Linked DNA regions of Variovorax paradoxus. The protein of the gene in region 1 interacts with the protein of each later gene in a pairwise test. Links are inferred from orthologs where the notes say so. Each region holds a gene or a part of one and is shown in the gene's direction. Other genes may lie near its edges. The genes, in order: QFZ47_RS14145, ftsA and ftsZ.

Region 1 (2,999 bases):
CGGGTTCTGCACCGGCACGGCCTTGTCGTGGCCGACGGCGGGCACGGCGACGTTCTCGTTGGCCGAGCCCATCGCGAATTCGTCGCAGCTGAGCTTGCCGAGCGTGACCGCGCCGGCCTCGGCCAGGCGGCGCACCACGGTGGCGTCGAACGGCGAGCGGTAGCCCGCGAGCATCTTCGAGCCGGCGGTGGTGGCGAAATCGGTGGTGACGAAGATGTCCTTGTGCGCAATGGGCACGCCGGCGAGCGCGGGGGCGTTGCCCTTGGCGATCAGTGCGTCGGCGGCGCGGGCCTGGCCCAGCGTCACTTCCTCGTTTACGTCGACGAAGGTGCCGAGCGATTCATGGGCCTTCATGCGGCCGAGAAAGGCCTGGGAGGCCTCGACGGCCGAAACCTTGCGCTCGGCCAGGGCACGGGCGAGAGCGGCCACGCCCATCTGGTGCAATTCACCGCTGCTCATCATTCGATCACTTTCGGCACGAGAAACAGGCCGGCTTCGACGGCCGGGGCGCTCTTCTGGTTGGCTTCGCGGTTGTCGGGTTCGCTTGCCACATCGTCGCGCAGGCGCAGCGTGATGTCTTCGACGGCCGCCACCGGATGGGCCAGCGGCTCCACCCCGGCGGTGTCGGCCGAACGCATGCGTTCGACCAGGTCAAAAAAGCCGTTGATCTGGCTGAGCATGCGCTCGCTTTCGTCGGAAGCAAGCTGCAGCCGTGCCAAAGAGGCAATGCGTGCAATATCGGAAGCGGAAAGTGACATGGGTCGGACCGGCCGAAAAACCGGAAGTAATCGCACGCCGGAGAGGGTGCTAACACAGGAATCAGAGGGGATTCGGGTATTATCCCGCCTTTGCCGCAACCCCCGCGAACGCGCCGGCTTTTGCGCCAAAAACGATCAACTCACCCCGTCGAACGACCCAAAAAATAGAGCGACGACCTGCCGATGCGCAGGCGTGCTCCAGAGGATTCCGCACATGTTTGGAGCTTTCCGTCGGTATTTTTCCACCGACCTTGCGATCGACCTCGGCACCGCCAACACACTGATATTCGCCCGCAACAAGGGCATCGTGCTGGACGAGCCCTCGGTTGTCGCCATCCGCCACGAGGGCGGCCCCCACGGCAAGAAGGTGATCCAGGCCGTGGGCCGGGAAGCCAAGGCCATGCTGGGCAAGGTGCCCGGCAACATCGAGGCCATCCGCCCGATGAAGGACGGCGTCATTGCCGACTTCGTGATCACCGAGCAGATGATCAAGCAGTTCATCAAGATGGTGCACCCGCGCACGCTGCTCACGCCGAGCCCGCGCATCATCATCTGCGTGCCCTGCGGCTCGACCCAGGTCGAGCGCCGAGCCATCAAGGACGCGGCCGAGGCGGCGGGCGCCACCTCCGTCTATCTCATCGAAGAACCCATGGCCGCGGCCATCGGCGCCGGCCTGCCGGTCAGCGAGGCCTCGGGCTCGATGGTGGTCGACATTGGCGGCGGCACCACCGAAGTGGGCGTCATCAGCCTGGGCGGCATGGTCTACAAGGGCTCCGTGCGGGTGGGCGGCGACCGCTTCGACGAAGCCATCATCAACTACATCCGCCGCAACTACGGCATGCTGATCGGCGAGCCGACGGCCGAAGTCATCAAGAAGAACATCGGCTCGGCCTTCCCGGGCTCCGAGGTCAAGGAGATGGAAGTCAAGGGCCGCAACCTCTCCGAAGGCGTGCCGCGCAGCTTCACCATCAGCAGCAACGAAGTGCTGGAAGCCCTGACCGATCCGCTCAACAACATCGTCTCGGCCGTGAAGAACGCGCTGGAACAGACGCCGCCCGAGCTGGGCGCCGACATCGCCGAGCGCGGCATGATGCTGACCGGCGGCGGCGCGCTGCTGCGCGACCTGGACCGCCTGCTGGCCGAGGAAACCGGCCTGCCGGTGCTGGTGGCCGAAGACCCGCTGACCTGCGTGGTGCGCGGCTGCGGCATCGCGCTGGAACGCATGGACCGTCTGGGCAGCATCTTCACGAGCGAGTAAAAGGCGAAAGCCATCATCGGCCGGCCTCTGCTCGCGCAGGCCGGCTTTTTTGCCATCTGACGTTGCACACAGCCAGGCCTGAACCATGCCCTTGGGCACGCTCGATCGCACAGCCCCGCCCCTGTTCAACCAGGGGCAGTCGGCGCTCAGCAAGCTGATCTTCTTCGGCGCGCTCGCACTGTTCCTGATGGTGGCCGACGCGCGCTTCCATCTCGTGCAGCCGCTGCGCGCGGCCGTCGGCGCGGTGCTCTACCCGGTGCAATGGCTGGCGCTCAAGCCGGTGCAGATGGTGGTTGGCGGCAGCCGCTATTTCGAAGACCTGCAGGCGGCCCAGCGCAACGAGGACGAGGCGCGCAAGGCGCTCATGCTGCAGGCCGAGCGCGCGAGCCAGGCCGACACGCTCGCGCAGGACAACGCGCGGCTGCGCGCGCTGCTCGAGCTGCGCCAGACCACCCAGGCCCCGGGCCGAGCGGCCGAGGTGCTGTACGACGCGGCCGACCCCTACACGCGCAAGATCGTCATCGACCAGGGGCTCACGCAGGGCGTGGCGCCCGGGTCGCCCGTGATCGACGCGCACGGCGTGCTCGGCCAGGTGACGCAGGTGCAGCCTTTCACGAGCGAGGTCACGCTGGTGATCGACCGCGATCTTTCCATTCCCGTGCAGAACACCCGCACCGGCGTGCGCAGCGTGGCCTTCGGCGACGCGTCGGCGCATGGCGGCGGCCTCGAACTGCGCTTCATGGCCGCCAATGCCGACCTGCAGGAGGGCGACCTGCTGTCCACCAGCGGCGTCGACGGCGTCTATCCGCCCGGCCTGCCGGTGGCGAAGATCGAGCGCATCGAGCGCCGCGCCGATTCGGCCTTTGCGCGCATCTACTGCGTGCCGCTGGCCCATGTGACGGCTGCGCGCTACGTGCTGGTGCTCGCACCCACGGGGGCGCCCTCGGCGCCGCCGCCCGCGGCGCCGGCCGCCGCCGTGCGCA
Region 2 (3,021 bases), 1.2 Mb from region 1 along the record:
CGGCGCGCGCATCGGGCATTGCCTACGAAGACCTGTGCCTGCGCGTGCTGGCCTCGGCTTCGCTGGATGCCGCGGGGGGAGCGCAATAGCCATGGCCGACAGCATCCCTGTTCCGTTTGACGTCAAGCTCATGAACATCGTCTCGAACCTGGCGTTCGTGGTGGTGGCGCTCATGCTGCTGGCGGCGGGCGCATGGTGGGTGCTGCGCCAGCCGTTCTTTCCCATCGGCGGCATCAAGGTCGACGGCGACGTGACGCACAACAACACGGTGACGCTGCGCGCGAACGTCGCGCCGCAGCTCGCAGGCAACTTCTTCACCGTCGACCTGGCGCGTGCGAGAAGCGCTTTCGAGTCGGTGCCATGGGTGCGCAAGGCGGTGGTGCGGCGCGAGTTCCCGAACAAGCTGCGCGTGACGCTGACCGAGCAGGTGCCGGTGGCCAACTGGGGCGACGATGCCGGATCGAAGCTGATCAACGGCTTTGGCGAGGTGTTCGAAGCCAACGTGGCCGAGGTGGACGACCGGCTGCCGCGGCTCGACGGTCCCATCGAGCAGGCCGGGCAGGTGCTTGGCATGTACCGCGTGATTGCGCCGCTGTTCCAGCCCTATGACTTCAGCGTGGAAGAACTCACGCTGTCGAGCCGGGGCAGCTGGAAGGTGGTGCTGGACACCGGCGCCGAGATCGAACTGGGCCGCGGCCAGCCCGAGGAAGTGACGGCCCGCACGCAGCGTTTCCTGAAGACCGTGACCCAGGTCGCGGGCCAGTACCGCCGCACCGCGGCGGACGTCGAGGGGGCCGACCTGCGGCACAACGACGCCTATGCGCTGCGTCTTCGCGGCGTCACCACGGTCGTCGTTGCCGACCCCAAGACCAAGAAGAAATAGATAGCGAATACCGAGGACATTCAATGCCCAAAGAATACAAAGACCTGGTTGTCGGACTCGACATCGGAACCGCCAAGGTGATGGTGGTGGTGGCCGAGGTGCTGCCCGGCGGCGAACTCAAGCTCGCGGGGCTCGGCATTGCGCCGAGCAATGGCCTGAAGCGAGGCGTGGTGGTGAACATCGACGCCACCGTGCAGAGCATCCAGCAGGCCTTGAAGGAGGCCGAGCTGATGGCCGACTGCAAGATCAGCCGCGTCTACACCGGCATCACCGGCAGCCACATCCGCGGCATCAATTCGAGCGGCATGGTGGCGGTGAAGGACAAGGAAGTCACGCCCGCCGACGTGGCCCGCGTGGTGGAAACCGCGCGCGCCATCAACATCTCGAGCGACCAGCGCCTCTTGCTGGTGGAGCCGCAGGAGTTCGTGATCGACGGCCAGGACGTGAAGGAGCCGATCGGCATGAGCGGCATGCGCCTGGAGGCCAAGGTGCACATCGTGACCGGCGCGCAGAGCGCGGCCGAGAACATCATCAAGTGCGTGCGCCGCTGCGGCCTCGAGGTCGACCAGCTGATGCTCAACCCGCTGGCCTCGAGCCAGGCGGTGCTGACCGAAGACGAGCGCGAGCTCGGCGTGGTGCTGGTCGACATTGGCGCGGGCACCACCGACGTGGCCATCTTCACCAACGGCGCGATCCGCCACACGGCCGTGATCCCGATCGCGGGCGACCTCATCACGAGCGACATCGCGATGGCGCTGCGCACGCCCACCAAGGACGCGGAAGACATCAAGGTCGAGAGCGGCTATGCCAAGCAACTGCTGGCCGACCCCGACCAGCAGGTCGAAGTGCCGGGCCTGGGCGACCGCGGCCCGCGCATGCTGAGCAAGCAGGCGCTGGCCGGCGTGATCGAGCCGCGCATCGAGGAGATTTTCTCGCTGGTGCAGCAGGTGGTGCGCGAGTCGGGCTACGAAGAAGTGCTGTCCTCGGGCGTGGTGCTCACGGGCGGCAGCGCGGTGATGCCAGGCATGGTCGAGCTCGGCGAGGACATCTTCCTGAAGCCGGTGCGGCGCGGCATTCCGAAGTATTCGAGCGCGCTCTCCGACATGGTGGCGCAGCCGCGCGCGGCCACCGTGATGGGCTTGCTCGAGGAAGCACGCTTCGCACGCATGCGCGGCTTCAAGGTCGCGCAGAAGAACGGATCCGTAAAGACTGCGTTCGGACGTTTCAAGGACTTCATCGTGGGGAACTTCTGACCATGAACCACTCCCCACTCTGGCTTGCGCGCGGCGGTCCGCCCTTGCATTTCAACGAGCGATGGCGGCGCACAGGTCCACCGCCGCGACGACAGCTTCGTTGAACTCGTCAAGACACCAGAAAAATTCATAGATACACAACGGCAACTGCAAATTCAAGGAGTAAGAAATGACCATCGAAATGATCGAAGTCGAAGAATTCAACCAAGGCACCCAGATCAAGGTGATCGGCGTCGGCGGCGGCGGCGGCAATGCTGTCGCGCACATGATGGAGCGTGGCGTGCAGGGCGTGCAGTTCGTTTGCGCCAACACCGACGCGCAGGCGCTCCAGCGCAGCAACGCGCACAAGATCATCCAGCTGGGCACCAGCGGCCTGGGCGCGGGCAGCAAGCCCGACAAGGGCCGTGACGCGGCCGAAGCCGCGGTGGACGACATCCGCGCGGCCATCGACGGCGCGCACATGCTCTTCATCACGGCCGGCATGGGTGGCGGCACCGGCACTGGCGCCGCACCCGTGATCGCGCGCGTGGCCAAGGAGATGGGCATCCTCACCGTGGGCGTGGTGACCAAGCCCTTCGACTGGGAGGGCGGGCGCCGCATGACCAACGCCGATGCTGGCCTGGCCGAGCTCGAGGCCAACGTCGACTCGCTGATCGTGGTGCTCAACGAGAAGCTGCTCGACGTGCTGGGCGAGGACATCACGCAGGACGAAGCCTTCGCGCATGCCAACGACGTGCTCAAGAACGCCGTGGGCGGCATCTCGGAAATCATCAACGAGTACGGCGGCGTGAATGTCGACTTCGAAGACGTGCGCACCGTGATGGGCGAGCCCGGCAAGGCCATGATGGGCACGGCCGCCGCCGCCGGCCCGGACCGCGCGCGCAT
Region 3 (2,934 bases), 1.2 Mb from region 1 along the record:
GCTGCGCACGCCCACCAAGGACGCGGAAGACATCAAGGTCGAGAGCGGCTATGCCAAGCAACTGCTGGCCGACCCCGACCAGCAGGTCGAAGTGCCGGGCCTGGGCGACCGCGGCCCGCGCATGCTGAGCAAGCAGGCGCTGGCCGGCGTGATCGAGCCGCGCATCGAGGAGATTTTCTCGCTGGTGCAGCAGGTGGTGCGCGAGTCGGGCTACGAAGAAGTGCTGTCCTCGGGCGTGGTGCTCACGGGCGGCAGCGCGGTGATGCCAGGCATGGTCGAGCTCGGCGAGGACATCTTCCTGAAGCCGGTGCGGCGCGGCATTCCGAAGTATTCGAGCGCGCTCTCCGACATGGTGGCGCAGCCGCGCGCGGCCACCGTGATGGGCTTGCTCGAGGAAGCACGCTTCGCACGCATGCGCGGCTTCAAGGTCGCGCAGAAGAACGGATCCGTAAAGACTGCGTTCGGACGTTTCAAGGACTTCATCGTGGGGAACTTCTGACCATGAACCACTCCCCACTCTGGCTTGCGCGCGGCGGTCCGCCCTTGCATTTCAACGAGCGATGGCGGCGCACAGGTCCACCGCCGCGACGACAGCTTCGTTGAACTCGTCAAGACACCAGAAAAATTCATAGATACACAACGGCAACTGCAAATTCAAGGAGTAAGAAATGACCATCGAAATGATCGAAGTCGAAGAATTCAACCAAGGCACCCAGATCAAGGTGATCGGCGTCGGCGGCGGCGGCGGCAATGCTGTCGCGCACATGATGGAGCGTGGCGTGCAGGGCGTGCAGTTCGTTTGCGCCAACACCGACGCGCAGGCGCTCCAGCGCAGCAACGCGCACAAGATCATCCAGCTGGGCACCAGCGGCCTGGGCGCGGGCAGCAAGCCCGACAAGGGCCGTGACGCGGCCGAAGCCGCGGTGGACGACATCCGCGCGGCCATCGACGGCGCGCACATGCTCTTCATCACGGCCGGCATGGGTGGCGGCACCGGCACTGGCGCCGCACCCGTGATCGCGCGCGTGGCCAAGGAGATGGGCATCCTCACCGTGGGCGTGGTGACCAAGCCCTTCGACTGGGAGGGCGGGCGCCGCATGACCAACGCCGATGCTGGCCTGGCCGAGCTCGAGGCCAACGTCGACTCGCTGATCGTGGTGCTCAACGAGAAGCTGCTCGACGTGCTGGGCGAGGACATCACGCAGGACGAAGCCTTCGCGCATGCCAACGACGTGCTCAAGAACGCCGTGGGCGGCATCTCGGAAATCATCAACGAGTACGGCGGCGTGAATGTCGACTTCGAAGACGTGCGCACCGTGATGGGCGAGCCCGGCAAGGCCATGATGGGCACGGCCGCCGCCGCCGGCCCGGACCGCGCGCGCATCGCCGCCGAACAGGCCGTGGCCTGCCCGCTGCTCGAAGGCATCGACCTCTCGGGCGCCAAGGGCGTGCTGGTGCTGGTGACCGCATCGAAGGGTTCGCTCAAGCTCAACGAGTCGAAGCTCGCGATGAACACCATCCGCGCCTACGCCTCGCCCGATGCGCACGTGATCTACGGCGCGGCCTACGACGAAAGCCTGGGCGACCAGATGCGCGTGACCGTGGTGGCCACCGGCCTGTCGCGCGCCGATGCGCGCCGCCAGGCCCCGACGCTCGAAGTGATCCGCACCGGCACCGACAACATCCCGTTCAACGTGCCCACGCTCGGCGCTGGCCATGCGGGCCACGCCGGCCACGGCGGCGGCAACCACCAGCCGAACTACGACGGCATGGCCGTTCCCAGCGTGTGGCGCACCAACCGCACCATGGCCGCGGCCAAGGTGGATGCGCTGTCGTCGGGCGGCATGGACGACTTCGAGATCCCGGCATTCCTGCGCCGTCAAGCGGATTGACGGCAAGGCAACCGAACGCAGAGGGCACGAAGGTTCGCAAGGGGTACGGGGAAGACCTGAAAGGGACTTCCGCCGACTCTAGGCGCTGCGTCCGCTTCGTGCCCTTTGCGTCCATCGCCGGTCGCCTGGCATAGAACCCATGTCTATCGCTGCCATAGCGAGGGGAATAGGGCGGCATGGCCGCCGCGCGCCTAAAATCTTCGGCGTGCTGCAACAACGAACCCTCAAGTCGATCAGCCGCGCCGTGGGCGTGGGGCTACACAGCGGCCAGCGCGTGGAACTCACGCTGCGCCCCGCTCCGGTGGACACCGGCATCGTGTTCCGGCGCGTCGACCTGCCCGAGCCGGTCGACATCCGCATGACCGCCGAAGCGGTGACCGACACGCGCCTGGCCTCCACCGTCTCGACCGGCGGCGCCAAGGTGCAGACGGTCGAGCACCTGATGTCGGCCTGCGCGGGCCTGGGCATCGACAACCTCTACATCGACATCACGGCCGACGAAGTGCCGATCCTCGACGGGTCGGCCTCGTCCTTCGTGTTCCTGCTGCAAAGCGCGGGCATCGAGCTGCAGAAGGCGCCGCGCCGCTTCATCCGCGTGACGCGCAAGGTCGAGGTGCGCGAAGGCGAGGGCGCCAACGAGAAGTGGGCCAGCCTGGAGCCCTACCACGGCTACAAGCTCAGCTTCGAGATCGACTTCGACCACCGCGTGGTCAACTCCACCGGCCAGCGCGTGGAGTTCGATCTGGGCACCGGTTCCTACAGCCGCGACATCGCACGTGCCCGCACCTTCGGCTTCACCAAGGAAGTGGAATACATGCGCAGCAAGGGCCTGGCGCTCGGCGGCGGCCTGGACAACGCCATCGTGATGGACGACACCAAGGTGCTCAATGCCGGAGGCCTGCGCTACGACGACGAGTTCGTGAAGCACAAGATCCTCGACGCCATGGGCGACCTGTACATCATCGGCAAGCCGCTGCTCGCGGCGTACACCGCGTTCCGCTCGGGCCACGCGCTCAACAACAAGCTGCTGCGCGAACTGCTG

The links.
Region 2: the proteins of QFZ47_RS14145 (region 1) and ftsA interact in binary tests that used the Escherichia coli proteins (3 or more experiments, as listed by UniProt). The link is inferred for Variovorax paradoxus from one-to-one orthologs.
Region 3: the proteins of QFZ47_RS14145 (region 1) and ftsZ interact in binary tests that used the Escherichia coli proteins (3 or more experiments, as listed by UniProt). The link is inferred for Variovorax paradoxus from one-to-one orthologs.

Annotation. Positions count from the first base shown.
Region 1 is NZ_JAUSXL010000002.1:2,203,177-2,206,175, forward strand. Bases 150-2,994 are described here. They hold QFZ47_RS14145 (rod shape-determining protein), read left to right. Parts: upstream 150-972; coding sequence 973-2,016; downstream 2,017-2,994. Other genes in these bases: gatA (Asp-tRNA(Asn)/Glu-tRNA(Gln) amidotransferase subunit GatA), read right to left, coding at 150-459; gatC (Asp-tRNA(Asn)/Glu-tRNA(Gln) amidotransferase subunit GatC), read right to left, coding at 459-758; mreC (rod shape-determining protein MreC), read left to right, coding at 2,102-2,994. Also shown: more of gatA, read right to left, coding at 1-149; more of mreC, read left to right, coding at 2,995-2,999. UniProt on the Escherichia coli protein: Forms membrane-associated dynamic filaments that are essential for cell shape determination. Acts by regulating cell wall synthesis and cell elongation, and thus cell shape.
Region 2 is NZ_JAUSXL010000002.1:1,037,473-1,040,493, reverse strand. Bases 155-3,021 are described here. They hold ftsA (cell division protein FtsA), read left to right. Parts: upstream 155-906; coding sequence 907-2,136; downstream 2,137-3,021. Other genes in these bases: ftsZ (cell division protein FtsZ), read left to right, coding at 2,306-3,021; QFZ47_RS08660 (cell division protein FtsQ/DivIB), read left to right, coding at 155-883. In the rest of the region: QFZ47_RS08665 (D-alanine--D-alanine ligase), read left to right, coding at 1-89; more of QFZ47_RS08660, read left to right, coding at 92-154. UniProt on the Escherichia coli protein: Essential cell division protein that assists in the assembly of the Z ring. May serve as the principal membrane anchor for the Z ring.
Region 3 is NZ_JAUSXL010000002.1:1,035,923-1,038,856, reverse strand. The notes cover bases 1-2,780. They hold ftsZ (cell division protein FtsZ), read left to right. Parts: upstream 1-668; coding sequence 669-1,892; downstream 1,893-2,780. Other genes in these bases: lpxC (UDP-3-O-acyl-N-acetylglucosamine deacetylase), read left to right, coding at 2,098-2,780; ftsA (cell division protein FtsA), read left to right, coding at 1-499. Outside these bases: more of lpxC, read left to right, coding at 2,781-2,934. UniProt on the Escherichia coli protein: Essential cell division protein that forms a contractile ring structure (Z ring) at the future cell division site. The regulation of the ring assembly controls the timing and the location of cell division.